DNA from 3 places in the Streptomyces sp. NPDC013157 genome. Region 3 is predicted to be linked to each of the others. Evidence: predicted binding sites of a transcription regulator. Region 3 holds the regulator's gene; each other region holds the start of a gene.
What was found. The regulator HrcA, encoded in region 3, represses chaperone genes, less so after heat shock. The targets are predictions, from matches to a motif close to TTNGCACTCNGNNNNNCNGAGTGCNAA.
Positions count from the first base shown of each region.

Region 1: groES (co-chaperone GroES) is a predicted target of HrcA. The motif match lies at 2,605-2,631, and genes of this name have one in related genera.
Region 2: groL (chaperonin GroEL) is a predicted target of HrcA. The motif match lies at 3,572-3,598, and genes of this name have one in related genera.

Region 1 covers NZ_JBIBAK010000013.1:31,597-41,632, reverse strand. Annotated here, with positions in the region: gene ACFY6U_RS32940 (ester cyclase) at 1-307, shown strand, start outside; gene groL (chaperonin GroEL) at 398-2,023, opposite strand; gene groES (co-chaperone GroES) at 2,150-2,458, opposite strand; gene ACFY6U_RS32925 (polysaccharide deacetylase family protein) at 2,826-3,629, opposite strand; gene ACFY6U_RS32920 (polysaccharide deacetylase family protein) at 3,626-4,519, opposite strand; gene ACFY6U_RS32915 (methyltransferase domain-containing protein) at 4,610-5,803, shown strand; gene ACFY6U_RS32910 (hypothetical protein) at 5,781-5,990, opposite strand; gene ACFY6U_RS32905 (RNA polymerase sigma factor) at 6,094-7,380, opposite strand; gene ACFY6U_RS32900 (YciI family protein) at 7,424-7,780, opposite strand; gene ACFY6U_RS32895 (LCP family protein) at 7,891-8,952, opposite strand; gene ACFY6U_RS32890 (endo-1,4-beta-xylanase) at 9,048-10,036, opposite strand, start outside.
Region 2 covers NZ_JBIBAK010000009.1:220,307-230,342, reverse strand. Annotated here, with positions in the region: gene ACFY6U_RS26620 (glucosyl-3-phosphoglycerate synthase) at 1-825, opposite strand, end outside; SAM riboswitch class I at 983-1,144, shown strand; gene thrC (threonine synthase) at 1,163-2,446, shown strand; gene ACFY6U_RS26610 (ubiquitin-like small modifier protein 1) at 2,490-2,765, shown strand; gene ACFY6U_RS26605 (cold-shock protein) at 3,234-3,440, shown strand; gene groL (chaperonin GroEL) at 3,761-5,383, shown strand; gene ACFY6U_RS26595 (alpha/beta fold hydrolase) at 5,588-6,373, opposite strand; gene ACFY6U_RS26590 (NADH:flavin oxidoreductase) at 6,590-7,717, shown strand; gene ACFY6U_RS26585 (hypothetical protein) at 7,740-8,144, opposite strand; gene ACFY6U_RS26580 (hypothetical protein) at 8,135-8,599, opposite strand; gene ACFY6U_RS26575 (GNAT family N-acetyltransferase) at 8,900-9,493, shown strand; gene ACFY6U_RS26570 (metallophosphoesterase family protein) at 9,543-10,036, shown strand, end outside.
Region 3 covers NZ_JBIBAK010000006.1:332,156-342,191, reverse strand. Annotated here, with positions in the region: gene ACFY6U_RS20870 (S41 family peptidase) at 1-2,954, opposite strand, end outside; gene ACFY6U_RS20865 (hypothetical protein) at 3,001-3,564, opposite strand; gene ACFY6U_RS20860 (VOC family protein) at 3,658-4,050, opposite strand; gene ACFY6U_RS20855 (16S rRNA (uracil(1498)-N(3))-methyltransferase) at 4,082-4,831, opposite strand; gene ACFY6U_RS20850 (nitronate monooxygenase) at 4,828-5,907, opposite strand; gene dnaJ (molecular chaperone DnaJ) at 6,224-7,360, opposite strand; gene hrcA (heat-inducible transcriptional repressor HrcA) at 7,361-8,377, opposite strand; gene ACFY6U_RS20835 (MBL fold metallo-hydrolase) at 8,550-9,272, shown strand; gene ACFY6U_RS20830 (DUF3097 domain-containing protein) at 9,307-10,036, shown strand, end outside.

The DNA of each region.
Region 1 (10,036 bases), on a different contig from region 3:
GGGACAGGACACCATCGGCATGGACGCGATGCGGCGCAAGCTGGAGATGTGGCGGGGGGCCTTCGACTTCACGTTCCGCGTCGAGGACCAGATCGCCCAGGGCGACCGGGTGTGCACCAGGTGGCTCTGGACGGGCGTGCACCAGGGGCCGTTCATGGGGATCCCGAACACCGGCCGGCAGGTCACCATGGCCGGGACCACGATCCACCGCTTCGACGCGAACGGGAAGATGGCCGAGGGCTGGCTGCAGTACGACCGGATGGGGCTGCTGGCACAGCTGGGTGCGCTGGACGCACTGGCGAAGTAGGCCGACCATCGAAGTACCCGCGAGGGGCGAAGCCCCCGTTCCCGGCGGACGACCGGGAGCGGGGGCTTCCTCAGCTCAGAGACTGTCGCCTCAGTGCGAGTGGCCGTGCGAGTGGCCTGCGGCGGCGGCCTCTTCCTCTTCCTTCTTCTCGACGACGAGGGTCTCGGTCGTCAGGAGCAGGGAGGCGATGGAGGCGGCGTTCTCCAGGGCGGAGCGGGTGACCTTGACCGGGTCGATGACGCCGGCCTTGACCAGGTCGCCGTACTCGCCGGTGGCGGCGTTGTAGCCGTTGCCCTTCTCCAGCTCGGCGACCTTGGAGACGATGACGTAGCCCTCCAGGCCGGCGTTCTCGGCGATCCAGCGCAGCGGCTCGACGGCGGCCTTGCGGACCACGGAGACACCGGTGGCCTCGTCGCCGGTCTTGCCGAGGTTGTCCTCGAGGACCTTCACGGCGTGGACGAGCGCGGAGCCACCACCGGAGACGATGCCCTCCTCGACCGCGGCGCGGGTCGCGGAGATGGCGTCCTCCAGACGGTGCTTCTTCTCCTTCAGCTCCACCTCGGTGGCGGCGCCGACCTTGATCACGCACACGCCGCCGGCCAGCTTCGCGAGGCGCTCCTGGAGCTTCTCGCGGTCCCAGTCGGAGTCGGTGTTCTCGATCTCGGCCTTGATCTGGGCGACGCGGCCGGTCACGGCACCGGAGTCACCGGCGCCGTCGACGACCGTGGTGTCGTCCTTGGTGACGGTGACACGGCGGGCGGAGCCGAGCACGTCCAGGCCGACCTGGTCGAGCTTGAGGCCGACCTCCTCGGAGACGACCGTGGCGCCGGTGAGGATCGCCAGGTCCTCCAGCATCGCCTTGCGGCGGTCGCCGAAGCCGGGGGCCTTGACCGCGACCGCGTTGAAGGTGCCGCGGATCTTGTTGACGACCAGGGTCGACAGGGCCTCGCCGTCGACGTCCTCGGCGATGATCAGCAGCGGCTTCGAGGCGTTGGACTGGATGATCTTCTCGAGCAGCGGCAGCAGGTCCGCGATGGAGGAGACCTTGCCCTGGTTGATGAGGATGTAGGGGTCCTCCAGGACGGCCTCCATGCGCTCCTGGTCCGTCACGAAGTACGGCGACAGGTAGCCCTTGTCGAAGGCCATGCCCTCGGTGAAGTCCAGCTCCAGACCGAAGGTGTTGGACTCCTCGACGGTGATGACACCGTCCTTGCCGACCTTGTCCATCGCCTCGGCGATGAGCTCGCCGACCTGCTGGTCCTGGGCGGACAGCGCGGCGACGGCGGCGATGTCGGACTTCTCGTCGATCGGGCGGGCCGACGCGAGCAGGTCCTCGGAGACGGCGGCGACCGCGGCGTCGATGCCCTTCTTCAGGGCGGCCGGGGAGGCACCGGCGGCGACGTTCTTCAGGCCCTCGCGGACGAGCGCCTGGGCCAGCACGGTGGCGGTGGTCGTACCGTCACCCGCGATGTCGTTGGTCTTGGTCGCCACCTCCTTCACCAGCTGCGCGCCGAGGTTCTCGTACGGGTCCTCGATCTCGACCTCGCGGGCGATCGTGACACCGTCGTTGGTGATGGTGGGGGCGCCGAACTTCTTGTCGATGACGACGTTGCGGCCCTTGGGGCCGATCGTCACCTTCACCGTGTCGGCAAGCTTGTTGACGCCGCGCTCAAGGGCGCGACGGGCGTCCTCGTCGAACTTCAGGATCTTCGCCATGGCAGCGGATGCCCTCTCGGAAATCTGGGGTGAACAAGACTGCGCCCCTGGCGCCCGGCTTCTTGGAGGATCGCGGGGGCCAGGGGCGCAGCTTCAAGCGGAGTGCTTGAGGTGTAAGTCGCAGGCTTACTTCTCGATGATCGCGAGCACGTCGCGAGCCGAGAGGACGAGGTACTCGTCGCCGTTGTACTTCACCTCGGTGCCGCCGTACTTGCTGTAGAGCACGACGTCGCCGACCTTGACGTCGAGCGGCAGGCGCTCGCCGTTCTCGAAACGGCCCGGGCCCACGGCGAGGACGGCGCCCTCCTGGGGCTTCTCCTTCGCGGTGTCCGGGATGACCAGGCCGGAGGCCGTGGTCTGCTCGGCGTCGAGCGGCTGGACCACGATGCGGTCCTCAAGCGGCTTGATGGCAACCTTGGAGCTGGCGGTCGTCACGATCCGACCTCCCCCTTCGGAGATCTCACGGGGTTAACTGTCTGAGGTGGCGACCAGGTGGATCCGTCGTCGCGGGTGCCGGACCTGCCCGTCGCGTTGTTGGCACTCTCATCTGCCGAGTGCCAGAGCCGAGACTATGACCGCGATTAGCACTCGGTCAAGCGGAGTGCCAATTGCCTGCGGCGCGGCGCCGAAAAAACCGGGTTGCGCGGTGTTGCGGTGACCGTCCCTGGGGGCTGGCGCCCCCAGACCCCCGCCTGTCGGCCTTCGGCCTCGTCCCCAAACGCCGGACGGGCTGGATTTTGTGGCCGAGCGCCGTCGTCAGACACCCGACCGGCGGGATGTGCGGCCAAGCCCGGAGGTAGGACTACAGATAGTCCTCCAGCCGGCCCACCGTCAGGCCGGCCGCCTGGACGCGGCGCAGGAGGCGGGCGGTGCGGCTCCTGAGGGTCGGGCCGAGGGCCTCGTCGGGGCCGACCAGGATGATGTCGCCGGGGCGGAGCTGCTTGTCGCCGGTGCGGTAGGTGATGCCGTCGGGGGTCATCGCCGCCCGCCACAGGACCACCGCAGTGACCCCGCAGTCCGCCGCCGCGCGCAGGGTGGTGGTGTCGTAGATGCCGTAGGGCGGGCGGAAGAGGCGGGGGCGGATGCCGAACCGGGACTTCAGCTTCTCCTGCTGGCCGCAGATCTCGGCGTGCTGGCCGGCGTACGGCAGGCCGGGCATGGCCGGGTGGTCGAGGGTGTGGTTCTGGACGCTCGCGCCGACCGACTGCAGGCGGGCGAAGTGGCCGTAGCCGGGGCCGACCACGCTGTCCGTGAGGAACATGCTCACCGGCAGCCGCAGTTCGCGGACCATGTCGACGAAGCGGGGGTCCTTCTCGGCGCCGTCGTCGTAGGTCAGGAAGACCACCCGGTCGGAGGTGGGGATGTGGTCGACGACCGGGGGGCGGGTGGTGCGGAGGGACAGCGGGTGGAGCGGCGGGCGTGGGGCCGGGGAGAGGGGCGCGGTCAAGCCCCAGCGGCGGTACGGCGGCTCGCCCGACGGGCCGTGCGGGTGCACCCGGTCGGCGGCCTTCCTGCCGAGCCGTTCGATGGGGTCGACGGACGGCGCGCAGGCCGACAGGAGGAGGGCGGCGGCCAGGACGGCGGCCGTCGCCCTCGGTCGGCTCACAGGTAGTCCTCCAGGCGCGCCACCGCGTAGCCGTCGCGGGTGACCTTGTTCAGGAAGCGGCGCATGTCGTCGACCATGGTGCCGTCCCAGTCGTTCCGGCCCCGGAAGTGCGTGAGGACGATGTCACCGGGGTGCAGTCCGCGGTCCCACTCGCGGTACTCCCAGTGGTCGACGAACACCTCCTCGTCCCAGATCGGCGCGTACTTGATGCCGCAGGCCTTGGCGGCGCGCAGGGTGTCGCCGTTGTAGTTGCCGTAGGGCGGCCGGAAGACCGTCGGCGCCTTGCCGAACTGCCGCTTCATGATGTCCTGCATGCCGCAGATCTCGTGCTTCTGCTCCTCGTAGGTCAGACCGGGCATGTAGGGATGGGTGAGGGTGTGGTTGTTGAGGGTGTGGCCCTCGGCCTGCATCCGGCGGAAGTAGCCGTAGTCGTCCTTGACCAGGTAGTTGCTGAGGAACGCGGTGTAGGGGATCCGCAGCTCGCTCATCATCCGCAGGAAGTCCGGGTCCTTCTCGGAGCCGTCGTCGACGGTGAGGAAGACGACCTTCTTCCTGGTGGGGACGGTGGTGAAGACCGGGGGCAGGTCGTCCTCCACCTGGCCGTCCACCTCGAAGCCGTCGCGAGCGGTGATCCTCGGCTTGTACTTCGGCGGGGCCGGGGGCCGCAGCGGGACCGCGTCCAGCCCCCAGCGCCGGGCGGCGGCGACCAGGGCGGCGTGGTCGTCGGGGGCGGCGGCGGCCCGATGGGCCTGCTGGCCCGCGGCGGGACGGACCCCGGCCTCGTCCTCCGGTCCGGCGCAGCCGGAGACGACGGTGACGGCCGCCACGGCGGCGAGGGCGGCCATGGCCAAAACCACCCTATTTTTGTCATTTTGTACGACTGCTCGCATGGCCTCGGATCTTTCCAGCCCTCTCCCCGGAACCCCGGCAGACACCGCGGCCGGAGGCGAACCATCCACCGACTGGCCGACAATGACCCGGTGAACGACCTCCTCTCCCCCCTCCTCACCCCCGAGGGCCACGCCCTCCTCGACGAGGTGCGCGGCACCGCGCCCGCCGACGAGCTGGCCGTGGCCACCCGGCTGCGCCGCGAGCACCCCGCCGAGCTGGTGTCGGCGGCGCTGGCCCAGGCCCGGCTGCGGCAGCGGGCGGCGGCGAAGTTCGGGGAGGCGGACGCGGGCCGCATGTTCTTCACCCCGAACGGGGTCGAGCAGTCGACGCGGGCGAGTGTCGCCGCGTACCGGGCGGGGCGGCTGAAGGCGCTCGGGGTGACCTCGGTGGCCGACCTGTGCTGCGGGATCGGGGGCGACGCGATCGCGCTCGCCCGGGCCGGAATCCGCGTCCTCGCCGTGGACCGGGATCCGGTGACGGCGGCCGCCGCCCGCGCGAACGCCGAGGCGCTCGGGCTCGCCGGCCTGATCGAGGTACGGGAGGCGGACGTCCAGGAGGTGGACACGGCCGGCCACGACGCCGTCTTCGTCGACCCGGCCCGGCGCGGCGGCCGTGGCCGCATCTTCGACCCGGAGGCCTACTCACCGCCGCTGTCCTGGGCGGTCGCCACCGCGTCGGCCGCCCGCGTGGCCGCGCTGAAGATCGCCCCCGGCATCCCGCACGAGGCGGTCCCGGCGGCGGCCGAGGCCGAGTGGATCTCGGACCACGGCGACGTCAAGGAAGCCGTCCTCTGGTTCGGCACCGGCGCCCCGGGGGCCGTCCGCGCCACCCTCCTCCCCGGCCCGCGCACCCTGCTCGGCCGCGGCCTGCCCGACCCCGCCGTCCGCCCGGTCGGCCGTTACCTGTACGAGCCGGACGGCGCCGTCATCCGTGCCCACCTGGTCGCCGAGGTGGCCGAGGAGCTGGACGCGGGCCTGATCGACCCGACGATCGCGTACGTCACGGCCGACACCCTCCAAGCCTCCGACTGCGCGACGGCGTACGAGATCACCGACGAACTCCCCTTCAACGTCAAGAAGCTGAAGGCCCTGCTGCGCGAGCGCGAGGTCGGGAACCTGACCGTGAAGAAGCGCGGCTCCGCGGTGGAGCCCGAGGAACTGCGCAGGAAGGTCAAGCCGCAGGGACCGAACGCGGCGACCGTGTTCCTGACCCGGGTGGCGGGGGCGCCGACCATGCTCGTCGGCGCCCCCGCGCAGCCGGCTACTGGTGCTGGGCGGTCCTGAGCGGCGCGAGGTTCCGGTCGGCCGCCGTACCGGACCCGGTGGGGGCCGCGGCGGGCGCACCGGCGTCCGTGCGCAGCGCCAGGGCGCTCTTCGTCGCGGCGAGGCCGTTGCAGTACGGCTGGTACACGAAGTCGTTCCCGCTCGCGCTGATCGACGAGCCGGCCGTGTTCAGCGCACCTGCCGTCACCGAACCGGTGCCGCCGAAGGCGATGGCGGCCTGGGTGCCGGCCGACTTCAGGTCGACGTACTCCGTGCTGTGCGCGTCGCTTGAACAGCAGTCTGCCGAAAGGTTACGAAGCGCACTCCCGCGCCCTGGCCAGCAGCAGCTCCCGTTCCCGCTCGTTGCGCGCGAGGCCCGCGGCCCGTTCGAACTCCGTGCGGGCCTCCGCCGTACGCCCGAGGCGGGCCAGCAGGTCGGCGCGGACGCTCGGCAGCAGGTGGTAGTCGCTCAGGGCGGGTTCCGCGGTCAGCGGGTCCACGATCTCCAGGGCGGCCGCCGGGCCCTCGGCCATCGACACGGCCACCGCTCGGTTCAGCTCGACGACCGGGGACGGGGAGCGGGCCGCCAGCAGCCCGTACAGGGTGGCGATGGCCCTCCAGTCGGTCTCCTCGTACGTGTACGCGTGCGCGTGGCAGGCCGCGATGGCCGCCTGGAGGGCGTACGGCCCCGGGACGCCGGTCGCCGTGGCGTCCGCGCGGGCCAGGGCCCTGATGCCGCGGGCGATGAGCATGCGGTTCCAGCGGCGGCGGTTCTGGTCCCTGAGCAGGACCGGTTCGCCGTCGGGGCCGGTGCGGGCGGCCGTGCGGGAGGACTGGAACTCCAGGAGCGAGGCGAGGGCGTGCACCTCCGGCTCCTTCGGCATGAGCCCCGACAGCACCCGGGCCAGCCGCAGCGCGTCCTCGCAGAGCGACGGGCGCAGCCAGTCGTCGCCCGCCGTGGCCGCGTACCCCTCGTTGTAGATCAGGTAGATGACGTCCAGGACCGAGCCGAGCCGGGCCTCGCGGTCGGGGCTGTACGGCACCTCGAAGGCGACGTTCTTCGTCGCGAGGGTGCGCTTGGCGCGGACGATGCGCTGAGCGACCGTCGGCTCGGGGACGAGGAAGGCACGCGCGATCTCGGCCGTGGTCAGGCCGCCGAGGAGGCGCAGGGTGAGGGCCGTGCGGGCCTCGGGCGAGAGCACCGGGTGGCAGGTGGTGAAGACGAGCCGGAGCAGGTCGTCGTCGATGTCCTCCGGGTCGGCGGGCTCCTCCGGCGGGGCCGTGGTCTCGGTGCTGCGGCCGATCTCGGCGAGCTTGCGGGCGTAGTTCTCCCGGCGCCGGACCAGGTCGACGGCGCGGTGGCGGGCGGTCGCCATGAGCCAGGCGCCCGGATTGCCGGGCACCCCGTCCCGGGGCCACTGCTCCAGGGCTGCGACCAGCGCGTCCTGCGCCAGCTCCTCCGCGATGCCGAGGTCCCGGACGATCCGGGCGACGCCGGCGATCACGCGGGGCGACTCGAGCCGGAAGACGGTCTCGATGGCGTGGCGGGGGTCGGCCTGGGCGTCCGCGGGGGCGTCGGCGGGGGGCTGTGTGCTCACAGCCCCCCATGCAACACCCACCGCCGGACGTACGCCAGGAGGGTCAGCCCTCCGCGATCTCCCGGACCTCGCAGGTCACGGTCCAGAACTCCTCGTGCACCTGGAGGAACCGCTTGGTCCACTCCAGGGCCTCGGCCTTGTCCTTGCACTGCATGATCGCGTAGCCGCCGATGACCTCCTTGGCCTCGGTGAACGGCCCGTCGGTGACGGAGATCTTCCCGCCCTCCCAGTGCACCCGGGTGCCGTCGGCGGTCGGCGTCAGGCCGGCGGTGTCCAGCATCACGCCGGCCTTCGTGATCTCCTCGATCAGCTCGCCCATCCGCTGCATCAGCGCCTCGCTGGGGCCCTCGGCGGGGGCGGTGGTCTCGTCGATGCGCACGAGCGACAGGTAACGGGGCATGGTGGCTCCTCGGGTTCCGGCGGGGTCTCTCCCCGCATCTCACCCTTGCGTCGAACGGCCCGCCACCGGATCGACACACCCGCCGGAATTCCCCGGGGTTTTTTTCCGGCCTAGCGCAGCGAGTCCCACAGCTCGTTCGCCGCCGGCTCCTTCGCGATCACCCGGTTGGGGTCGGAGGGCGCGGTCACCACCGGCATCATCACCGTCTTCGTGTGCTCGGAGGTCAGTCCCTTCAGGCTCTGCCCGAGCCGCATCAGCTCGCTGAGCGAGTCCAGGCCGGTGTCGGTGGTGAGGCTGGAGGTGACCGCGTCGGCGACCTCGTAGAGCTTGGCCGGGTCGGTCAGCAGGCTGATGGAGGCCATCTGGTCCAGGAGCGCCTTCACCAGTTTCTGCTGGAGGCCTATCCGGCCCAGGTCGCTGCCGTCGCCTATGCCGTGCCGGGTGCGGGCGAGCGCCAGGGCCTGGGTGCCGTCGAGGTGGTGGGTGCCCTTCTTCAGGTGCAGGTGGCTGTCGTCGTCGTCGATGTCCTGGTCGGTGGTCACGGTCACCCCGCCGAGCGCGTCGACCAGCTTCGCGAAGCCCGAGAAGTCGATCTCCAGGTAGTGGTCCATGCGCACGCCGGTGATCGACTCCACCGTCTTGACCGCGCACACCGCCCCGCCCACCGAGTAGGCGCTGTTGAACATCGCGTTGTAGGCCACGGACGTCGAGCCGCCGGAGGAGAGCGGGCAGGAGGGCCGGGTGACCAGGGTGTCGCGCGGGATGCTGACGATCGTGGCGGAGGTCCGGCCGGCGTCGATGTGGACGACCATCGCGGTGTCGGAGCGGGCACCAGAGCTGCTGCCGCCGCCGAGCTTCTTGTTCTCCTTGCCGCTGCGCGAGTCCGAGCCCAGCACCAGGATGTTCATCGAGCCGGTGGGCAGCGGGGACGCGGAGGCCGAGGCGGACGCGGCGGCCGTCGGTGTCGTCACCGCCTTCGCCGGGCGGTCGTCCCCGAGCGCGCTGTTGATGTCGACGCTCTTGATGTTGTCGTTGAGGTGCCAGTAGACCCACCCCGCGCCGGCGATGCCGAGCGTCATGACCCCCGCCAGGGTGAGGCCGACGATCTTCAGCGCTCTCGACCGCCGGCCCACCCGTCTGCCCGCGCCGCCTTGCTCCTCGTGTCCCGTCACAAGGCAGGAACGTAAGTCCGAATTATTAGGGGACTGTTAGCGCGAGCGCCGCGAAGCGGTTTTCTTCGGAAAATCTCACCCTTCTCACTCGGGCTTCAGCCCAGGGTGACCGCGGGCACCGGATTGCTCCCGCTCCAGGACGCGTTGAACCCGAAGGTGACCGAACTCCCGTCCGCCACCGTCCCGTTGTAGGAGGCGTTCGCACAGGAGACGACCGCGCCCGACTGGGTGCAGCCGGCGTTCCAGGCCTGGGTGATCTGCTGCCCTGCGGCGTACGTCCAGCTCACGTGCCAGGAGCTCAGCGCGGCCCCTGAACAGGAGATCGTCACCTGGCCGGTGAACCCGGTGTTCCACTGGCTGGTCACGCTGTAGGCGGCGGTGCAGGCACCGGTCGGCGGCGGGGTGGTCGTGGTGCCGCCGAGCGCCTCGGCGATGCCGTAGTACGCCGGTTTCGGCGCGTAGTCGGCGTCGTACGGGGTCGCCGCGCCGTAGCCCGGGAAGGTGCTGTCCACCCAGGAGTCGGAGTCGGTGAAGCCCCACACGGTGACGTTGACGCAGCGGCTCACCGCCACGCACGCGGCCACCACCGACTTGAAGTCGGCCTTCTGCTGGGCGAGTTCGGTGCTGTCGGAGGGCAGTGCCATCCGGATGTCGAGCTCGGTGATCGCCACGTCGACGCCCAGGTCGGCGAAGCACTGGATGTTCTGCTGGAGGGTGGCGGGCACCTGGCCGAGGATCAGGTGGGCCTGCAGCCCGACCCCGTCGATCGGGACGCCCCGGCTCTTCAGGTCCTTGACCAGGTTGTACAGGGCGGTGCTCTTCGCGTCGACGCCCTCGACGTTGTAGTCGTTGATGTACAGCTTGGCGGCCGGATCGGCCGCGTGTGCCCAGGTCAGGGCGTTGGCGATGTAGTCGGAGCCGAGGCCGTTGTACCAGATCGTCGACCGGTAGGTGCCGTCCTCGTTGAAGGGTTCGTTGACGACGTCCCAGGCGGCGATCTTCCCCTTGTAGCGGCCGACCTCGGTGCTGATGTGGTTCTGCAGCAGGCTGCCGAGCTGGGCGGAGGTCCAGGTGCCGTTCGTGA
Region 2 (10,036 bases), on a different contig from region 3:
GGGGCGGATCAGGTGGCCGCGGGCCAGCCGGAGCTGGGCCGTGCGGTAGATCGCGGCGGACATCCGGCCGAGGGCCTGGCCGTCCTGGTGGCGGTGCTTGCGGACGCCGACGTCGACCTGGGCGAGGGCGTCGAGGCCGACCAGGTGCAGGGCGTCGACCAGCATGCCGAGCTCCACGCCGTAGCCGACCGGGAAGGGGAGCTGCTCCAGCAGCGAGCGGCGGGCCGCGTACTCGCCGCCGAGCGGCTGGACGAAGCCGGCCAGCTGGGGCCAGTGCATGTTCAGCAGCGGACGGGCCATCAGCTCGGTGACCCGGCCGCCCTGTCCGGCGGCGCCGCCGAGCGGGCGGTCGTACATCGCCTTGACCAGGTCGACGTCCGGGTCGGTGAGGAGCGGGCCGACGATGCCGGTGACGAAGTCGGAGGAGAACTCCCGCAGGTCGGCGTCGACGAAGCAGACGATGTCCCCGGTGGTGACCAGGAGGGAGCGCCAGAGGACCTCGCCCTTGCCGGGTACGGCGGGGATGCGGGGCAGGATCGCGTCGCGGTGCACGACGCGGGCGCCGGCCGCCGCGGCGACGGCCGCCGTGCGGTCGGTGGAGCCGGAGTCGACGACCACGATCTCGTCGACGAGCGGCACCTGCTGCATGAGGTCGTGGCGGATGATCGCGACGATGTCGCCGACGGTCTCCTCCTCGTTGAGCGCGGGCAGCACGACGCTGACCGTCTGCCCGGAGGACCGTTTGGCGGCCATGATCCGGTGCAGCGGACGATCGGATACGGACCAGGAGCGGGTGGCCAGCCAGCGCTCGACTTCTTCCAGCACGGTCAGCGGCTCCTCACTGTCACGGCCACACGACGACGTGTGATCCATCTCGCGTTACGGACGACTCTCTCAACTGTCCTGGCCTTCGGTTACAGTCTTGAACAACGCCGATGACCATCGCATGTCCTGGGGTCACCCGGCGTCGACAACCGCATACCGCTCATCCAGAGGGGCAGAGGGATACGGCCCGTTGAAGCCCCGGCAACCCTCCAGTCGGTTCTCGTAGATCGCCGATCAGTGTCGATCGTCCGCGAGGCTCCCGGCTAGGGAAGGTGCCAAATCCGTCTCACGGCGAGATGCGTCGTGAGGAAGATGAGGAGAAAGGGCCTCGCCTCACATGGCTGTGCAGACTGTTGCAAGCACCACGGATTCCACCGTCGACCTCGGCCCCGCCGCAGCCCTCAGCTGCCGCGAGTGCGGTCACCGCGTGCCGCTCGGCCCGGTGTTCGCCTGCGAGGAGTGTTTCGGCCCGCTGGAGATCGCGTACGACTTCTCGGCGTACGACACCGAGGAGCTGCGGAAGCGGATCGAAGCGGGTCCCGCGAACATCTGGCGCTACGCGCCACTGCTGCCCGTCCCCGCGGACGTGGCGACCAAGCCGAACATCAACCCCGGCTGGACCAAGCTCGTCAAGGCCGACAACCTGGCCCGTGAGCTCGGGGTGACCGGCGGGCTGTACGTGAAGGACGACTCCGGCAACCCGACGCACTCCTTCAAGGACCGCGTCGTCGCCCAGGCCGTCGAGGCCGCCCGCGCCTTCGGCTACACCACCCTCTCCTGCTCCTCCACCGGCAACCTGGCCGGCGCGGTCGGCGCCGCCGCCGCCCGGGCCGGCTTCCGCTCCTGCGTGTTCATCCCGCACGACCTGGAGCAGGGCAAGGTCGTCATGGCCGCGATCTACGGCGGCGAGCTCGTCGGCATCGAGGGCAACTACGACGACGTGAACCGTTTCTGCTCCGAGCTGATCGGCGACTCGGCCGGCGAGGGCTGGGGCTTCGTCAACGTCAACCTGCGGCCGTACTACGCGGAGGGCTCCAAGACCCTGGCGTACGAGATCTGCGAGCAGCTCGGCTGGGAGATCCCGGACCAGCTGGTCATCCCGATCGCCTCCGGCTCGCAGCTCACGAAGATCGACAAGGGTCTGCAGGAGCTGATCAAGCTCGGGCTCGTCGAGGACAAGCCGTACAAGATCTTCGGTGCCCAGGCCGAGGGGTGCTCGCCGGTGTCGGTGGCCTACAAGGAGGGCCACGATGTGGTCCGCCCGCAGAAGCCGAACACCATCGCCAAGTCCCTCGCCATCGGCAACCCGGCCGACGGGCCGTACGTCCTCGACATCGCGCGGCGCACCGGCGGCGCGGTGGAGGACGTCACCGACGAGCAGGTCGTCGACGCCATCAAGCTGCTCGCGCGGACCGAGGGAATCTTTGCGGAAACCGCCGGCGGGGTGACGGTTGGAGTCACCAAAAAGCTCATTGAGAATGGGTTGATTGATCCGGCGAAGTCGGTCGTTGTACTCAACACTGGTGATGGGCTGAAGACGCTGGACGCAGTGGCGGGGACTGGACTCACCGCGACCATTCGCCCGAATCTGGAGTCTTTCCGCGAGGCCGGGCTCGCCTGAGTCCCCCGAGAAATAGGGCGTTGCCCAGACCGGAGGTAAAAACGTGAGCGTCACCGTTCGCATCCCCACCATCCTGCGCACCTACACCGGTGGTCAGGCCGAAGTCGCCGCCGAGGGCGCCACTCTCGGCGAGGTCATCTCGGACCTGGAGAAGAACCACACCGGGATCTCCGCGCGGGTTCTCGACGACCAGGGCAAGCTGCGCCGGTTCGTCAACGTGTACGTCAATGACGACGACGTCCGCTTCGAGCAGGGCCTGGAGACCGCCACCCCGGACGGGGCCGGCGTCTCCATCATCCCGGCCGTCGCGGGCGGCTGACCTGCCGACCTGCTTGACAGGCTGATCGAATGACCGAACATTACCTTCGGTAACGCCGATCACCGACTGTTCATCTGATTGCCCCCTCCGTGAGAGAAGCGGAGGGGGCAATTCTGTGTGGTTGAGCGCGGTAGAGTTGGGGAACACGGTCCCGATCTCCAGGTCGGGAGCCCCGTATTCGATACCGCGAGCCCGACAAGAAGTAGCCAAAGTGTGCGGGTTATATGCGGCTTTTGTGGCCTTTATGGGGTCCGACTTGCCCTGAATTCGGCCGAATTCTTGCTACATTCCGGACCCCTTCCGTCCAGAATTCTCGTCCGATTGACCTGTTGCAGACGGCAGTTGGACAGATACATTCAGCCGCGGTCGACGCGTTCCGGCGCACGCCCCCAACCAATGGGGGGTGAGGTCTGACCCGGATCCGCGAAGTGTGGATCTGTGCAAGGGCCAGTAATAGGGGAGTTAGGCATGGCTCAGGGCACCGTCAAGTGGTTCAACGCGGAGAAGGGGTACGGCTTCATCGCGGTCGACGGTGGTGCGGATGTTTTCGTCCACTACAGCGCGATTCAGATGGACGGCTACCGCACCCTGGAAGAGGGTCAGCGGGTCGATTTCGAGATCTCGCAGGGCCAGAAGGGGCCGCAGGCGGACATGGTCCGGCTGGCGACCGGCTGAAGCACGCGCCGACTGACAGCGACGTTCTTCTGTACTTCTTCGAAGGGCTCGTGCCTCCCGGGGCACGGGCCCTTCGGCATGCCCGGCGCATGCCCGGGGGCCTGACTCCGGGGGCCGATCCCCGGGAGGCGCTTGCACTCGGCATGGGCGAGTGCTAATCATTGGCGTTAGCACTCTGAAGGTGAGAGTGACAACGAAGGACCGGGTCGGTGAGGCCCGCAGGCCGGGTGGGGCAAGGAACCCACGGGTCGGCGAGCCGTCCGTCGCGGGCGCGGGCGCGGTCCGAAGACTCACCCCCAGTCCTGGAGGGACCACTTCACATGGCCAAGATCATCGCGTTCGACGAGGAGGCGCGGCGCGGCCTTGAGCGCGGTATGAACCAGCTCGCCGACGCCGTCAAGGTCACCCTCGGCCCCAAGGGCCGCAACGTCGTCCTTGAGAAGAAGTGGGGCGCCCCCACGATCACCAACGATGGTGTGTCCATCGCCAAGGAGATCGAGCTGGAGGACCCGTACGAGAAGATCGGCGCCGAGCTGGTCAAGGAAGTCGCCAAGAAGACGGACGACGTCGCCGGTGACGGTACGACCACCGCGACCGTTCTCGCCCAGGCCCTGGTCCGCGAGGGCCTGCGCAACGTGGCCGCCGGCGCCAACCCGATGGCCCTGAAGCGCGGTATCGAGAAGGCCGTCGAGGCGGTCTCCGGTGCGCTGCTCGAGCAGGCGAAGGACGTCGAGACCAAGGAGCAGATCGCCTCCACGGCCTCCATCTCCGCCGCCGACACCCAGATCGGCGAGCTCATCGCCGAGGCCATGGACAAGGTCGGCAAGGAAGGCGTCATCACCGTCGAGGAGTCCCAGACCTTCGGTCTGGAGCTGGAGCTCACCGAGGGTATGCGCTTCGACAAGGGCTACATCTCGGCGTACTTCGCCACCGACATGGAGCGTATGGAGGCGTCCCTCGACGACCCGTACATCCTGATCGCCAACTCGAAGATCGGCTCCGTCAAGGACCTGCTCCCGCTCCTGGAGAAGGTCATGCAGTCGGGCAAGCCGCTGCTGATCATCGCCGAGGACGTCGAGGGCGAGGCCCTGTCGACCCTGGTCGTCAACAAGATCCGCGGCACCTTCAAGTCCGTCGCCGTCAAGGCCCCGGGCTTCGGCGACCGCCGCAAGGCGATGCTGAACGACATCGCCATCCTCACCGGTGGCGAGGTCATCTCCGAGGAGGTCGGTCTCAAGCTGGAGAACACGACCCTCGACCTGCTGGGCCGCGCCCGCAAGGTGGTCATCACCAAGGACGAGACCACCATCGTCGACGGCGCCGGCTCCACCGAGCAGGTCCAGGGCCGGGTCAACCAGATCCGCGCCGAGATCGAGCAGTCCGACTCGGACTACGACCGCGAGAAGCTCCAGGAGCGCCTGGCGAAGCTCGCCGGTGGCGTCGCCGTCATCAAGGCCGGTGCCGCGACCGAGGTCGAGCTCAAGGAGCGCAAGCACCGTATCGAGGACGCCGTTCGCAACGCGAAGGCGGCCGTCGAGGAGGGCATCGTCGCCGGTGGTGGCGTGGCCCTGCTGCAGGCCTCCCAGGTCTTCGAGAAGCTGGAGCTGGAGGGTGACGAGGCGACCGGCGCGCAGGCCGTGAAGCTCGCCCTCGAGGCCCCGCTGAAGCAGATCGCCGTCAACGCCGGCCTCGAGGGCGGCGTCGTGGTGGAGAAGGTCCGCAACCTCACCCCGGGTCACGGCCTCAACGCCGCGACCGGCGAGTACGTCGACCTGGTCGCCGAGGGCATCATCGACCCGGCGAAGGTGACCCGCTCTGCCCTGCAGAACGCCGCCTCCATCGCCGCGCTGTTCCTCACCACCGAGGCCGTCATCGCCGACAAGCCGGAGAAGGCCGCCGCGGCCGCTCCGGGCGGCATGCCGGGCGGTGACATGGACTTCTGAGCCTGAGGCTCGGATGTTCTGACGCAGCACCGAGGGCGGCACTTCCTGTTCGACAGGGGGTGCCGCCCTTCGCTGTGCCCGGCGGGCTTCGGCCGTTGTGCCGGGGGCGGTCCGGTGGATCCTGCCGCAGACGCGGGGTCTGGCACGCCCTCCCTCAGAGACGGCCACCGCTGCTTTCCAGCGACTTGATCCGCCGGCCGGCGCCTAGCGCGCGAGGAACGGCCCCAGCGCCGCGGTGAGTTCGAGGGGTGTGTCCAGTGCGACGAGGTGTCCGGCGGCGGCGAACTCGACGAGGGTGGCGTCCGGGATTCCGGCGGCGTACCGGCGGGCGATGTCCCGGAAGTCGGCGGTGTCGAGCCCGCCGATCCCCACCAGGGTGGGGACGGAGATGGCGGTGATGTCACCGGCCGTGGTGCCCTGGGAGTGCCTGCCCACAACGTCCTGGTTCACCAGCGACGTCCGCAGCGGGCCGCGGAGTTCGTCGGCGAGTCCGGCGGCGACGTCGTGCCACCCGCGGGCCGGCCCGCGCAGCCACATGTCCAGGTTGACCTGGACCGCGGTGTCCAGGTCGCCCGCGGCCAGGGCGGCCGTCTCCGCCTCGTCGTACGCGACCATCTCCGCGGACCAGTCGTATCCCGGCCAGGGCGGGGCGAACAGTGCCAGGGAGTGCACCCGGTCCGGCTGGACGAGCGTGAACTCCACGGCCACCCGGCCGCCCCAGGACGCGCCCACCAGCCGGACCCGTTCGAGGCCGAGGTGGTCCAGGAGGCGCCGCAGGTCGTCGGTCTCGTCGAACGGCCCGGTCGGGGGCGCGGACTCGCCGAAACCGCGCAGGTCGTACCGGACGACCGTGTGCCGGGCCGAGAGGGCGGGCACGACCGCGTCCCACATGCGGTGATCCGCCACTCCGGCGTGCACGAGCACGACCGGCGGCCCGTCACCGTCGACGACATAGGAAAGGTGGCCGAGATCGTCGGCGAGCGTCAGCATCCGCAGATGCTCGCAGGGCGCCGGTGGGGCCGCCACCCGATAGGGCGGCGCTTCGTGGCGGGGGTCACACGGCTTCGGCGTCGGAGCGGGAATGTGCGCGTCCGGACAGATCGTTGTGCACGGATGCGCACTCGATGCGTGTGCACATACCGTTCGGTCTACGAACTCGGGTGCCACCACCCCAGGTACTCGACCTACTCACGAGGAGCCCCCCACGTGACCGTCACCACGCCTCCGGCCTCCCGCGCGGCCGAGATCCTCTCCCGCCCCATCGCCCTGAACGGGCTCACGGTCCCCAACCGGATCGTGATGGCGCCGATGACCCGCTACTTCAGCCCCGGCGGCGTCCCCGGTGAGGACGTGGTCTCGTACTACTCGCGCCGGGCCGCCGCCGGTGTCGGGCTGATCGTCACCGAGGGGACGTACGTCGGCCACGACTCGGCCGGAGACAGCAGCCGCGTCCCGCGGTTCCACGGCGAGGAGCAGCTGGCGGGCTGGGCGAAGGTCGCCGAGGGCGTGCACGCGGCCGGCGGCACGATCGTCCCGCAGCTGTGGCACATCGGCATGGTCCGCCAGCAGGGCCAGCCGCCGTTCGCGGACGCTCCCGCCGTCGGCCCCTCCGGCGTCCGCCTGGACGGCACCGAGGGCGAGGGCAGGGCCATGACCCAGCAGGACCTGGACGACGTGATCCGCGCGTTCGCCGAGGCCGCGGCCGCCGCCGAGCGCATCGGCTTCGACGGCGTCGAGCTGCACGGCGCCCACGGCTACCTGCTCGACCAGTTCCTGTGGGCGGGCACCAACCGCCGCACCGACGCGTACGGCGGCGACCCGGTCGCCCGCACGAAGTTCGCGGCGGAGATCGTGGCCGCCGTACGCGACTCGGTCTCCCCGGAGTTCCCCGTCATCTTCCGCTACTCGCAGTGGAAGTCCGACAACTACGACGCCCGCCTCGCGGAGACCCCGGAGGAGCTGGAGGCGATCCTCACCCCGCTGGCCGCCGCCGGTGTCGACGTCTTCCACGCCTCCACCCGCCGCTACTGGCTCCCCGAGTTCGAGGGCTCCGACCTCAACCTGGCCGGCTGGACCAAGAAGCTCACCGGGAGGCCCACCATCACCGTCGGCTCGGTCGGCCTCGACGGCGAGTTCCTCAAGGCCTTCGTCGGCGAGGGCTCCGGGACCAAGGGCATCGACGACCTCCTCGACAGCCTGGAGCGCGAGGAGTACGACATGGTCGCCGTCGGCCGCGCCCTGCTCCAGGACCCGGAGTGGGCGGCGAAGGTCCTCGCCGGCCGGGCGGACGAACTGAAGCCGTTCGACGGGGCGGCGCTGAAGACCCTGAGCTGACCCCGTCCGGTCCGCCCTCGGGTCAGCCGGCGATGCGGCCGAAGAACCCGAGGGCGACCGCGTAGGGCGCCACGAGCAGGAGCACGGGGCGCAGGGCGCTCCGGCGCTGCTCACCCCCGCGCACCCAGGTGTCGTACGTATAGACGAACGCGCCGGCGACGCACCCGCCCACGTACGCCGTCGTCAGGAAACCGAACACCCTGCCCCACTCCCCGACCACGGCGACCACGGCCAGCACATGGCCCGCGACCGCCGCACCCGCCCCGACCCAGGTCGTGGGATCGTCCTGAACCCGCCAAGGGGCGGCGTCTCCGCGCCCCCGGCCGGTGAGCCTGGTGAAGAGCGCGTAGCCGATCGCGGGCAGACCCGCGAGTGTCAGCAGGGTGGCCCACGCGGCGGCGGTGTCCGCGGAGACGGTCACAGCCACCCCGCGATGCTCATGACCACGGCGACCACAAGCTGCACCGGCAGCGACAGGAGGCCGAAGAGCAGGGCGCCCCAGGGCGCGGCGTCCGCCGTCACGCCCGTGTGTTCACCGAGGGCCCAGCCGCCGACGGTGGCCAGCAGGGGGATGAGGGCCAGTACGACATGTCCCGTCGTGAACAGCGGGACCACGTCGAGCACCATCAGCACCCCCACCCCGGCCCGGACGCCCCGCACCTCGCGCGTCTCGGGGCGCCCGACGTGCATCACGCCGTAGATCGCGGAGTGGACGAGGGCGACGAGGGTGCAGACGATGGCCACCTCCGAGGCCCGGTCGCCCAGGGTCGCGAGGAAGTCGCCGTGCACCAGGCCGTCCAGCAGGTCCCCCGCCGCGGTGAAGGCGGACATCCCGAGGGTGATCAGCAGAGAGACGCGCAACTGCCTGAGCAGGCCGCTCATCGGCGCTCGCCCGTCGCACGGGTCGCGTGTCCCGCATGTCTCGCGTGTCTCGTCACGGCTCGGCTCTCCGGTCGGCGGCTCACTGTTGAGGTATGGGACGTCAGGAACCTGTGAGGGCATCTCCCGGGAGCGGTCCCAAGGCGCGGTGCTGACCTGCCCGAACGTCTCAAGTGGGGTGCGGGGCCAACCCACTTGGTGCGCGTACTTCGTTATGTGCTTGTGACGGCCGCGGGTGCCCCCGTCCCTGCCACGCGGACAGGCCACTTCTCGGCCTGGGCCCTCCCGGTTACCTTCGACCCCATGAGCGACGCCTTCCGCCTGGCCACCCCCGCCGATCTCGACGCCATCGTGACCACCCTCACCAGTGCCTTCTTCCACGACCCGGTGTGGGGTCCGGTCTTCCCCGACGAGAGCCGGCGGGCCGAGCAGGCGGCGGTGCTGTGGCGGGTCTACGCCACCTCGGCGCTGCGCTACCCGTGGACGTTCGTGACGCCGGGCGCGGAGGCGGTGGTCGTGTGGATCCCGGCGGGCGGCGTCGAGCTGACCGAGGAGGAGGAGCGGGAGCGGCCCAGGCTGATGGAGCGGGTCGCGGGAGCCGGAGTGGCGCGTGCGGTCGAGGCGGCCGAGGCGAGCTTCGGGGCGGCCCACCCCGACGAACCCTTCTTCCACCTGACCATCCTCGGCACCCGTGCCGACCACCGGGGCAAGGGACTCGGCATGGCCCTCCTGTCCGACACCCTGACCCGGCTCGACGCCGTGGGCGCGGCCGCCTATCTGGAGTCGACCAACCCCGCCAACAACCGCCGGTACGAGAGCGTCGGCTTCACCCCGTGCGCCGGGATCACCATGCCGGGCGGCGGGACCGTGACCGGCATGTGGCGCCCGGCCCGCTGACGGTCCTCTCCCTGGCCCGCATCCGCAACCGCCCCCTAACCTGCGGAAGATGAGGATCCTGCATCTCTCCGACACCCACCTGGACCGCACCGACGCCCCCAACGCGCGGGGCGTCAACGCCACCGCGTCGCTGCGGCTGATGCTCGACGAACTCCGCCATCTCCAAGGCCTCGACGCGGTCGTCGTCACCGGCGACCTCGCCGACGACGGCGCGGTGGAGGCGTACACCGCCCTGCGCACACTGATCGGCGCCTTCGCGCGGGACCGGAACATCCCGGTCCTGTGCACCACCGGCAACCACGACGAGCGTGAGGCCTTCGCCAAGGTGCTGGGCAGCGGGCATCTGAACGCCGACGGCACCGACCGCGCCGAACTCTCCTTCGACTCGGCCGAGCGGGCCGCGGTCAGCACGGTCGGCGGCCTGCGCTTCGTCACCCTGGACTCCCTCGTACCGGGCAAGGTCCACGGCCGCCTCGGCGCGCCCCAGCTGGAGTGGCTGCGCGAGGTGCTGCGCACCCCAGCCGAGCACGGCACGGTCCTTGC
Region 3 (10,036 bases):
CAGGTGCGGGTGCCGACCACCGGGCCGATGCCCAGCGCCTTGATCGCCGCGTTGACGATGTCGCCGTCCGAGCCGGAGAACTCGTTCGCGACGACCACGACCGGTCCGCGGGGCGCGTCCCGCGGGTAGCTCTGCGGCCGCATGCCGCGCGGCAGGTCCCAGCCGACGATCCGCCGGGCCAGCTTCTCCACGACCAGTTGGGAGGTGTGCCCGCCGCGGTTCTCGCGGACGTCCACGACGATGCCCTCGCGGGCCATCTCCACGTTCAGGTCGCGGTGGATCTGGGCCCAGCCGGGCGCCTGCATGTCGGGGACGTGGAGGTAGCCGAGGCGGCCGCCGGACAGCTCGTGGACGTGGGCCCGGCGGTCGGCCACCCACGCGTGGTAGCGGAGCGGTTCCTCGTCGGAGACCGGGACGACGACCGGGTGCCGCAGGTCGCCGCCGCCCGCCGGGGACACGGTCAGTTCGACCGCCTTGCCGGCCGTGCCGACGAGGAGCGGGCCGGGGCCGGTCACCGGGTCGACGGGGCGGCCGGCGACGGCCACGATCGCGTCGCCGGGGCGTACCGCGGCGCCGGGTGCGGCGAGCGGGGAGCGGGCGCCGGGGTCGGAGGTCTCGGCGGGCAGGATCCGGTCGATGCGCCAGCTGCCGTCGGCGTGCCGGGAGATGTCGGCGCCGAGCAGGCCCTGCCGGGCGCCGCCGCCGTGGCCGCCGCGCGGGGTGACGTAGGCGTGCGAGGTGCCGAGTTCGCCCTGGACCTCCCAGAGCAGGTCGACGAGGTCGTCGTGGGTGGCGCAGCGGTCGACGAGCGGGCGGTAGCGGTCGAGGACGCCGTCCCAGTCGACGCCGCCGAGGTCGGGCCGCCAGAACTGGTCGCGCATGATGCGGCCGGTCTCGTCGAACATCTGCCGCCACTCGGCGGCCGGGTCGACGGTCTGCCGGACCCGGGACAGGTCGACGGTGATGTTGGTGTCGCTGTCGTCGTCGTTCGAGGCGCGGCGGTCGCTGGGTACGACCTTGAGCTTGCCGTCGGCCCAGAGCAGGACGCGTTTGCCGTCGCCGCTGACCTCGAAGTGGTCGGCGTCGGAGGCGAGGTACTCGATGCGCTGCTGGGCGAGGTCGTAGCGCTCCAGCTCGGTCTTGGGCGCCGGGTCCTCGGGGTGGGCGCGGGAGGCGCCGAGGACGCCGCGGACCGGGTGGCGCAGCCAGAGGACGCCGTCCTTGGCGGCGCGCAGCGTGGAGTAGCGGCCGGCCTCGACGGGGAAGGGCACGATCCGGTCGGCGAGGCCCTCCAGGTCGATGCGGGTGGCGGGAGTGCCCTCGGCGTCCGGGGTCTCGTCCTTGTCGGGGGTCTCGAAGGGACGGCCGTGCCGCTGCGGGCCGAACGGCGAGGGGGTGGTGGCCGCCAGGGTGATCAGGTGCGGGCGGTCGCCGACCACGAAGGCCAGGTCGAAGACGTGCTCGTCGTAGACCGGGTCGAAGGAGCGGGTGGAGAGGAACGCGAGGTGTTTGCCGTCGCGGGTGAAGGCGGGGTCGTAGTCCCGGAACCGCAGCGGGGTCGCCTCGGTGACGGTGAGGTCGGTGGTGTGGGCTATGCGGAGCTGGCAGAGGCCGCCGGCGCCGGGGTGGGACCAGGCGAGCCAGCCGGAGTCGGGTGAGAAGGCGAGTCCGGAGACGTCGCCGTCCTCGCTGCGGTCGACCTCGCGGACCTCGCCCGTCTCGCGTTCGACGAGGAGCAGGCGTCCGTCGTGGGCGGCGACGGCGACCCGGCCGCCGTCGGGGGCGACGGCGAGGTCCAGGACCCGGCCGAGCTGTCCGGCGGCGATCCGGCGCGGGGTGGCGCCGGGCACGAGTCCGGTGGCGGGGGCGAACTCCAGGGCGTCGTCGCCCTCGGCGTCCGTCACCCACACCACCCATTCCTCGGCGTCCGCGCGGAAGGTGACGGGCAGCCGGGCCCGCACCCCGGGCTGGGCCGCGAGGGCCCGCGCCGGGCCGGACCGGTGGGTCACCCAGTGCACGCCGCCGCGCACCAGGACGGCGCTGCCGCGCGCGGTGTGGTCGGGCGAGGCCGAGCCGAACCAGCGGGCCGCGTTGACCGGGTACGGCTGCCGGTCCACCCGCTGTCCGCCGAGCCTGATGTCCAGGCAGCGCGGCTCGGCGCCCTCCAGGTCGTCGAGGAGCCAGAGTTCACCGGCCGAGGCGTAGACGACGCGGGTGCCGTCGCCGGACGCGTGCCGGGCGTAGAAACCGTCGAGGGGGGTGTGCCGGCGCAGGTCGGAGCCGTCGGCGAGGGAGGAGTACAGCGCGCCCGTGCCCTCGTGGTCGGAGAGGAACGCGATCCGGTCGCCGGCCCACACGGGGTACTCCAGGTTCCCGTCCAGCTCCGCGTGCAGCCGTACGAACTCGCCGGCACCCTCCCGGTCGATCCACAGCTTGCCCGCCGTACCGCCCCGGTACCGCTTCCACCAGGCCGCCTCCCGCCCCATCGGCGCGGACAGCAGCACGGTGTGCGGGCCGGGGGCGACATGGCCGACCGGGCCGTACGGCAGGACGGTGGACGGGCCGCCGTCGAGCGGGACGGTGTGGGCCCAGCTGCGCCGGAGGCTGGCCTGGCCGTGGGTGGAGATGGCGAGGACCTGCCCGTCGGCGGTCCAGCCGCGTACCTGGGTGCGGGAACTCCCCCAGTGCGTCAGGCGGGTGGACGGACCGCCGTCGACGGGGGCGAGGTGGATCTCGGGGGCGCCGTCGCGGGTGGAGGTCCAGGCGACCGTGGTCCCGTCGGGCGAGATGCGCGGCAGCGTCACGGGGACGTTGTCGGCGCTGACCCGCCAGGCCCGGCCGCCGTCCAGGGGCGCGAGCCACACGTCGTCCTCGGCGGTGAAGGCGACCAGATCGCCGTGGACATGGGGAAATCGGAGGTAGGACCGCGGTCCTGTCGCTGCACCCTGAGTCACCCGCTCAGCCTATGCACCGGGGCGTGCTCCCGGTGGCCGATTTCGATCACTTGCCCTGCACCGGCCAGCACGTGGGGTCGCCCTGGCACCAGATGGTCTTCGTGACGGTCACGGTGGGGCCCGGCTGCTGTCCGTAGGTGGGCGGGCGGTAGGTGCTGTACGTCGGCCCGGGCGTGGCGTCGCAATTGCCCAGCCCGTTCACCCGGAACCACTCCTTGCCGCCGACCTTGGCGACGAGGCTCCCGCGCACGCAGGCGCCGCTGACGGCCTTGGTGACCCGGCCGGTGACGGTGATGTTCCGGCCGTCCGTGGTCCGGCCCTGGCAGTCGACGGAGACGACGGTGGTCGAGGTGGCCGACGGCGTCTTCGTGCTCTTCGTGGCCCCCGCCGACGACCCGTAGTTGCCGGTGCAGGTGAGCCAGTCGACGTCGACGTGCTGGCGTTTCAGCTCGGCGGTTGCGGTCCGGTCGGTGGTGTAGGCGACCGTCGCGGTGTTCAGGTCGCTCGGCTGACACGCCACCGCACCGCCCACGGCGAGCACCGCGAGCCCTGCCACGGCCGCCACCCTGGTCCCGCGCGGCCGGCCCCAAATCCGCCTCAATACCCCCATGGAGGGCAGCCTGCCACCGTCGTGCCGGTGGCGGTAGGGGACATACGGCCACTCACGTGTTCGGAGAGGTCACCCGTGCCGGTGCACCGTCCCTCAGGTGCGCAGCAGCAGCCACTCCTGCAGTTCCACCAGGTTGCCCTCGGGGTCCTTGAGATGGGCGACCCGCATGCGTTCCGTCATCTCCGCCGGCCCGTGCAGGAGGACCGCCCCCCGTCCGACGATCTGCTCGCAGTAGGTGTCGAGGTCGTCGACGCGCAGCACCACCAGCGAGCGGTGCCCGGTCGCCGCGTCCCCCAGCTCGTCCAGTATCGCGGCCATCATCGCCCGGTCCTGCAGGGCGATCCCCGCCGATCCGGCGTGCGGGCTGAACTTCTCGTACGGCCCCTCGCTCGCCCCGGACTGCGGCTTCAGTCCGAGCACTTCGGCGTAGAAGCGGTAGCAGGCGGCGAAGTCGGTGACCAGGAGCCGGACTTGGGCGAGTTCCACGGCGTGTTCCCCAGGGTGTGGTGCGGTCGGTTCAGGACCACCGGCCGGTGCGGCCCAGCAGCAGGGCCGTGGCCGCCGTCCCGGCGGTCGACGTGCGCATCACGGTAGGCCCCAGGGTGTACGTCTTCGCACCCGCCTCCTCGAACAGCGCCACCTCGTCCCGCGCGACGCCCCCCTCGGGCCCGACGACCAGCACGATCTCGCCGTCGGCGGGCAGTTCGGCCGCGGCGAGCGGCTCGCTGCCGTGCCCGAAGTCGGAATGCAGCACGGCGGCGAGGTCGGCCTTGGCCAGAAGTGCCGCGACCTGCCTGGTCGTCGCCGCGTCCGCGACCTCCGGGAACCGCACCCGGCGGGACTGCTTGCCGGCCTCGCGGGCGGTGGCCCGCCACTTCGCCAGCGACTTGAGACCCCGTTCGCCCTTCCACTGGGTGATGCAGCGGGCGGCCTGCCAGGGCACGATCGCGTCGACGCCTACCTCGGTCATGGTCTCCACGGCGACCTCGCCGCGGTCGCCCTTGGGGAGAGCCTGGACGACGGTGATGCGCGGAGCCGGCTCCGGCTCCTCCGAGACCGACGCCAGGTGGACGACCAGCCGGTCCTTGCCCTCGGCGGCCACCACGTCGCAGACCGCGTAGCGGCCGGCGCCGTCGGTGAGGACGACCTCCTCGCCGGGCTGGAGCCGCTTCACGGAGACCGCGTGCCGTCCCTCGGGCCCGTCGAGGACGTACTGTCCGCCGGCGTCCGTACGGAAGTGCTCGACGACGAAGACGGGGGCGGTCATCGCTTCTCCCCCTCCTTGGTGGACAACGCTGTCGACGCGGCGGCGAGTTCGGCCGCGAGGGTCTCCACCAGCTGTCCGGCGGGCAGCTCGCGGGCCATCCGGTGCCCCTGCCCGGCCCACAGGGCCATGCCCTGCGCGTCCCCGGACCGGGCGGCGGCCTTGCGCAGCGGGGAGGTGAGGTGGTGGACCTCCGGGTAGGCGGCGGGCGCGTACGGGCCGTGCTCGCGCATGAACCGGTTGACCAGGCCGCGGGCGGGCCGCCCGGAGAACGCCCGGGTCAGCGCGGTCCGCGTGAAGAGCGGGTCGGTGAGCGCCTGCTTGTGCAGGCCGGCGGCGCCGGACTCCGGGGTGGCGAGGAAGGCCGTCCCCAGCTGGGCGGCGCTCGCCCCCGCCGCCAGTACGGCCGCGATCTGGCCGCCGCGCATGATCCCGCCCGCGGCGACGACCGGGATGCCCACGGTCTCGCGCACCTGGGCGACCAGCGACAGCAGCCCGATGCCGGACCCGTCGTTCTCCGGCAGGTCCCGGTGGGTGCCCTGGTGTCCGCCGGCCTCCACGCCCTGGGCGATCACCGCGTCCGCCCCGGCCCGCTCCACGGCGAGGGCCTCCTCGGCGGTGGTGGCGGTGACCAGCGTGACCGTCCCGGCCCGCCGCAGCGAGTCCAGCACCTCCCGCGTCGGCACGCCGAAGTGGAAGGAGACGGCGGCGACCGGGTTGTCCAGCAGCACGGCCAGCTTGGCCTCGTACCCGTCGTCCCGGCCGCTGTCCGGGTCGCCGAGCTCGGTCTCGTACCAGGCGGCCTCACCGGCCAGCTGATGCGCGTAGACCTCCACGGCACCGGACTCGCCGTACTCGGGCTGCGGCATGAAGACGTTCACACCGAAGGGACGGCCGGTCAGCCCCCGCAGCTGCTTGATCTCCTGATACATCCCGTCGGCGGTCTTGTACCCGGCGGCGAGGAACCCCAGCCCGCCCGCCTCGGACACGGCGGCGGCAAGCTGCGGGACGGAGACCCCGCCTGCCATGGGGGCCTGCACGATCGGAAGAGGGAAGAGATCGGTCAGTGCGGAGGACATGACGGCATGTTGTCACGTCCTCCGAACAAGACCGAATCGGGCCGCCCCTTTGGCACATGCCACAAATCTCCCCCCACCGACCCGACCGGTCCAGGGCGAGCAACCCCACCCCTCGACCACCCGAACCTGGCGAGCAACCCCACCCCTCGACCGACCGAGCCGGGCGAGCAACCCCACCCCTCGACCGACCGAGCCGAGGGGCGACCGCACCTGTTGACGGACCGAGTCGGGTGGTGGGTGGGCATAGGTCCCGGGGGTCCAGGGGGCGGAGCCCCCTGGCGGGGTCGAAGGGGCGGAGCCCCTTCACGGCACCCCGTCAACGCCCGTTGAACGCGTCCTTCAGCCGGCTGAACAGCCCTTGCTGACCGGGCTGGAACTGCCCCTGCGGCCGCTCCTCCCCGCGCAGCTTCGCCAGCTCCCGCAGCAACCGCTCCTGCTCGGGATCGAGCTTGGTCGGCGTCGTCACCTCGACGTGGACGATGAGATCACCGCGCCCCCCGCCCCGCAGATGCGTGACCCCACGCCCGTGCAGCGGAATCGACTGCCCGGACTGCGTGCCCGGCCGGATGTCGACCTCCTCCAGCCCGTCCAGCGTCTCCAACGGCACCTTCGTACCGAGCGACGCCGCCGTCATCGGAATCGTCACCGTGCAGTGCAGGTCGTCCCCGCGCCGCTGGAACGTGGAGTGCGGCAGCTCGTGGATCTCGACGTACAGGTCACCGGCGGGACCGCCACCCGGCCCGACCTCACCCTCACCGGCCAGCTGGATCCGCGTGCCGTTGTCGACACCGGCCGGGATCTTCACGGTCAGCGTCCGCCGCGACCGCACCCGCCCGTCACCCGCGCACTCCGGGCACGGCGTCGGCACGACCGTCCCGAAGCCCTGGCACTGCGGGCAGGGCCGCGAGGTCATGACCTGGCCCAGGAACGACCGCGTCACCTGCGAGACCTCACCACGGCCCCGGCACATGTCACACGTCTGGGCGGAGGTGCCCGGCGCCGCGCCCTCACCGTTGCAGGTGTTGCAGACGATCGCCGTGTCGACCTGGATGTCCTTGGTCGTGCCGAAGGCCGCCTCGTCGAGCTCGACCTCGATCCGGATCATCGCGTCCTGGCCGCGCCGCGTACGCGACCGCGGCCCGCGCTGGGACGCCGTACCGAAGAACGCGTCCATGATGTCCGAGAAGTTCCCGAACCCGCCGGCCCCGAAGCCGCCCGCGCTCGCGCCGCCGCTCTGCGAGAGCGGATCCCCGCCGAGGTCGTAGACCTGCTTCTTCTGCGGGTCGGAGAGCACCTCGTAAGCGGCGTTGATCTCCTTGAACCGCTCCTGGGTCTTCGGATCCGGGTTGACGTCCGGGTGCAGCTCGCGCGCGAGCCGACGGAAGGCCTTCTTGATCTCTTCCTGCGACGCGTCGCGGCGCACGCCGAGAACGGCGTAGTAGTCCGTGGCCACTTACGACTCCGCCAGGATCTGTCCGACGTACCGTGCCACCGCTCGTACCGCTCCCATCGTTCCCGGGTAATCCATGCGGGTCGGTCCGACCACGCCGAGTTTGGCGACTGCCTCGCCGCCCGAACCGTAGCCGACCGACACCACGGACGTGGAGTTGAGTCCCTCGTAGGCGTTCTCGTGACCGATGCGTACGGTCATGCCCGAATCCCCTGCCTCGCCCATGAGCTTGAGGAGCACGACATGCTCCTCCAGCGCCTCCAGGACGGGCCGGATCATGAGGGGAAAGTCATGTCCGAAGCGGGTGAGATTGGCGGTGCCGCCGATCACCAGCCGCTCCTCGTTCTCCTCGACGAGCGTCTCCAGCAGGGTGGAGAGCACCGCCGAGACCGTGCCGCGGTCCTCGGCCTCGAACGCTTCCGGCAGGTCCTCCACCAGCCGGGGCACGTCCGAGAACCGGCGCCCCGCGACCCGGCTGTTCAGCCGCGCCCGCAGGTCCGCCACAGACGTTTCCCCGAAGGGCGCCGGGCAGTCGACCATCCGCTGCTCGACCCGCCCGGTGTCGGTGATCAGCACCAGCATCAGCCGGGCCGGCGCGAGGGAGAGCAGTTCCACGTGCCGCACGGTCGACCGCGTCAGCGACGGATACTGCACGACCGCCACCTGCCGGGTCAGCTGGGCCAGCAGCCGAACGGTCCGCGCCACCACGTCGTCGAGGTCTACGGCGCCGTCGAGGAAGTTCTGGATGGCCCGCCGCTCGGGCGCGCTCATCGGCTTGACGCCGGCCAGCTTGTCCACGAACAGCCGGTACCCCTTGTCGGTGGGGATCCGCCCCGCGCTGGTGTGCGGCTGGGCGATGAACCCCTCGTCCTCCAGGGCGGCCATGTCGTTGCGCACGGTTGCCGGGGAGACCCCGAGGTTGTGCCGTTCGGTCAGCGCCTTCGATCCGACCGGTTCCTCGGTGCCGACATAGTCCTGGACGATGGCGCGCAACACCTGAAGCCTGCGTTCACTCAGCATCCGGCGCCACACCTCCAGAAAGTCGTCACCGCGGCCTTTCGGTCCCTTCGGGCCTTTCGTCTGGCACTCTGCGAACGCGAGTGCCAGCATCCCCGGCCCAGTGTACGGCCGTGGGGTACTGACTGGGCAAGGTCGGTCAGGACCCACGGCCTTCTACGGCTAGCGTCGCGGCATGACGGTGACTTGGGAAGAGCTGGGCTGGGAGCGGGTGGCCGAAGGGGTCGGCCGGTGCCGGCTGCCGGGCTGGGACTGCACGGCGGGTCTGGTCCTGGGCGCGGGCACGGCCCTGATGGTGGACGCCGGGTCGAGCCTGGCGGAGGGCGCGCGGTTGCGTACGGAGGCGCAGGCGCTGGCCGACCGCCGTGTGACCCATCTCGCGCTCACCCATCCCCACTTCGACCACGTCTTCGGCGCGGCCGCCTTCGCGGGTGCGGACCTGTACGCGGCGGTGGGCACGGAGGCCGTCCTCGCGTACCACCGCGAGGAACTCCGCCTGGACGCGATCCGCAACGGCCTGCCGGCCGCGGAGGCCGAGGAGGCGGCCGACGCCCTCCCGCTCCCGCGCCATCTGGTCTCCGGCGAGTGGACCCTCGACCTGGGCGACGGCCGCCAGGCCCTGCTGGCCAACGTGGGCCCCGGCCACACCCCCCACGACCTCGCCGTCCTGGTCCCCGGCGACCCGGAGGTGGTGTTCTGCGGCGACCTGGTGGAGGAGTCCGGCGATCCGCAGGCCGGCCCCGACGCCGTACCGTCCCGCTGGCCCGCGGCCCTGGACCGCCTCCTCTCGCTCGGTGGTGATCGCGCCCTGTACGTCCCCGGTCACGGAGCGGTCGTCGACGCGGCGTTCGTACGGGCCCAGCGCGACGCCCTGGCCGCCCGTTTCGGCGTGTCGTAGGCGCACCCGTTCGGCTTCTCCTATCGTCATCCGAATGCGCCAGTACTCCGCCGACCTGACCCCGCCCTGGAAGAAGCCGAAGCCGGTGCCCGAGGTGGCCGCCGAACCCGGTCTGGTGGTCGAGGAGCCGGGTACCGGTTTCTGCGGCGCGGTGATCCGCTGCGAGGCGGGCACGGTCACCCTGGAGGACCGCTTCGGCAAGCACCGCGTCTTCCCGCTGGAGCCGCGCGGCTTCCTCCTGGAGGGCCGGGTCGTCACCCTCGTACGCCCCACGTCAGGGGGGCCGGTACGTCCCTCCCGTACCGCATCCGGCTCGGTCGCCGTCCCCGGCGCACGCGCGCGTGTCGCCCGTGCGGGCCGCATCTACGTGGAGGGCCGCCACGACGCGGAACTGGTCGAGAAGGTCTGGGGCGACGACCTGCGCATCGAGGGCGTGGTCGTGGAGTACCTGGAGGGCGTCGACGACCTTCCCGCCATCGTCGCCGAGTTCGCCCCCGGTCCCGACGCCCGCCTCGGCGTCCTCGTCGACCACCTGCTCCCCGGCACCAAGGAGTGGCGCATCGCGCAGTCGGTCACCAGCGACCACGCCCTGGTCGTCGGCCACCCGTACATCGACATCTGGGAGGCGGTGAAGCCGTCGTCCCTGGGCATCGGCTCCTGGCCCCGCGTCCCGCACGGCCAGGACTGGAAGACGGGCGTCTGCCGGGCGCTGGGCTGGCCCACGGACAGCACGGGCGCGGTGTGGCAGGCGATCCTCGCGCGCG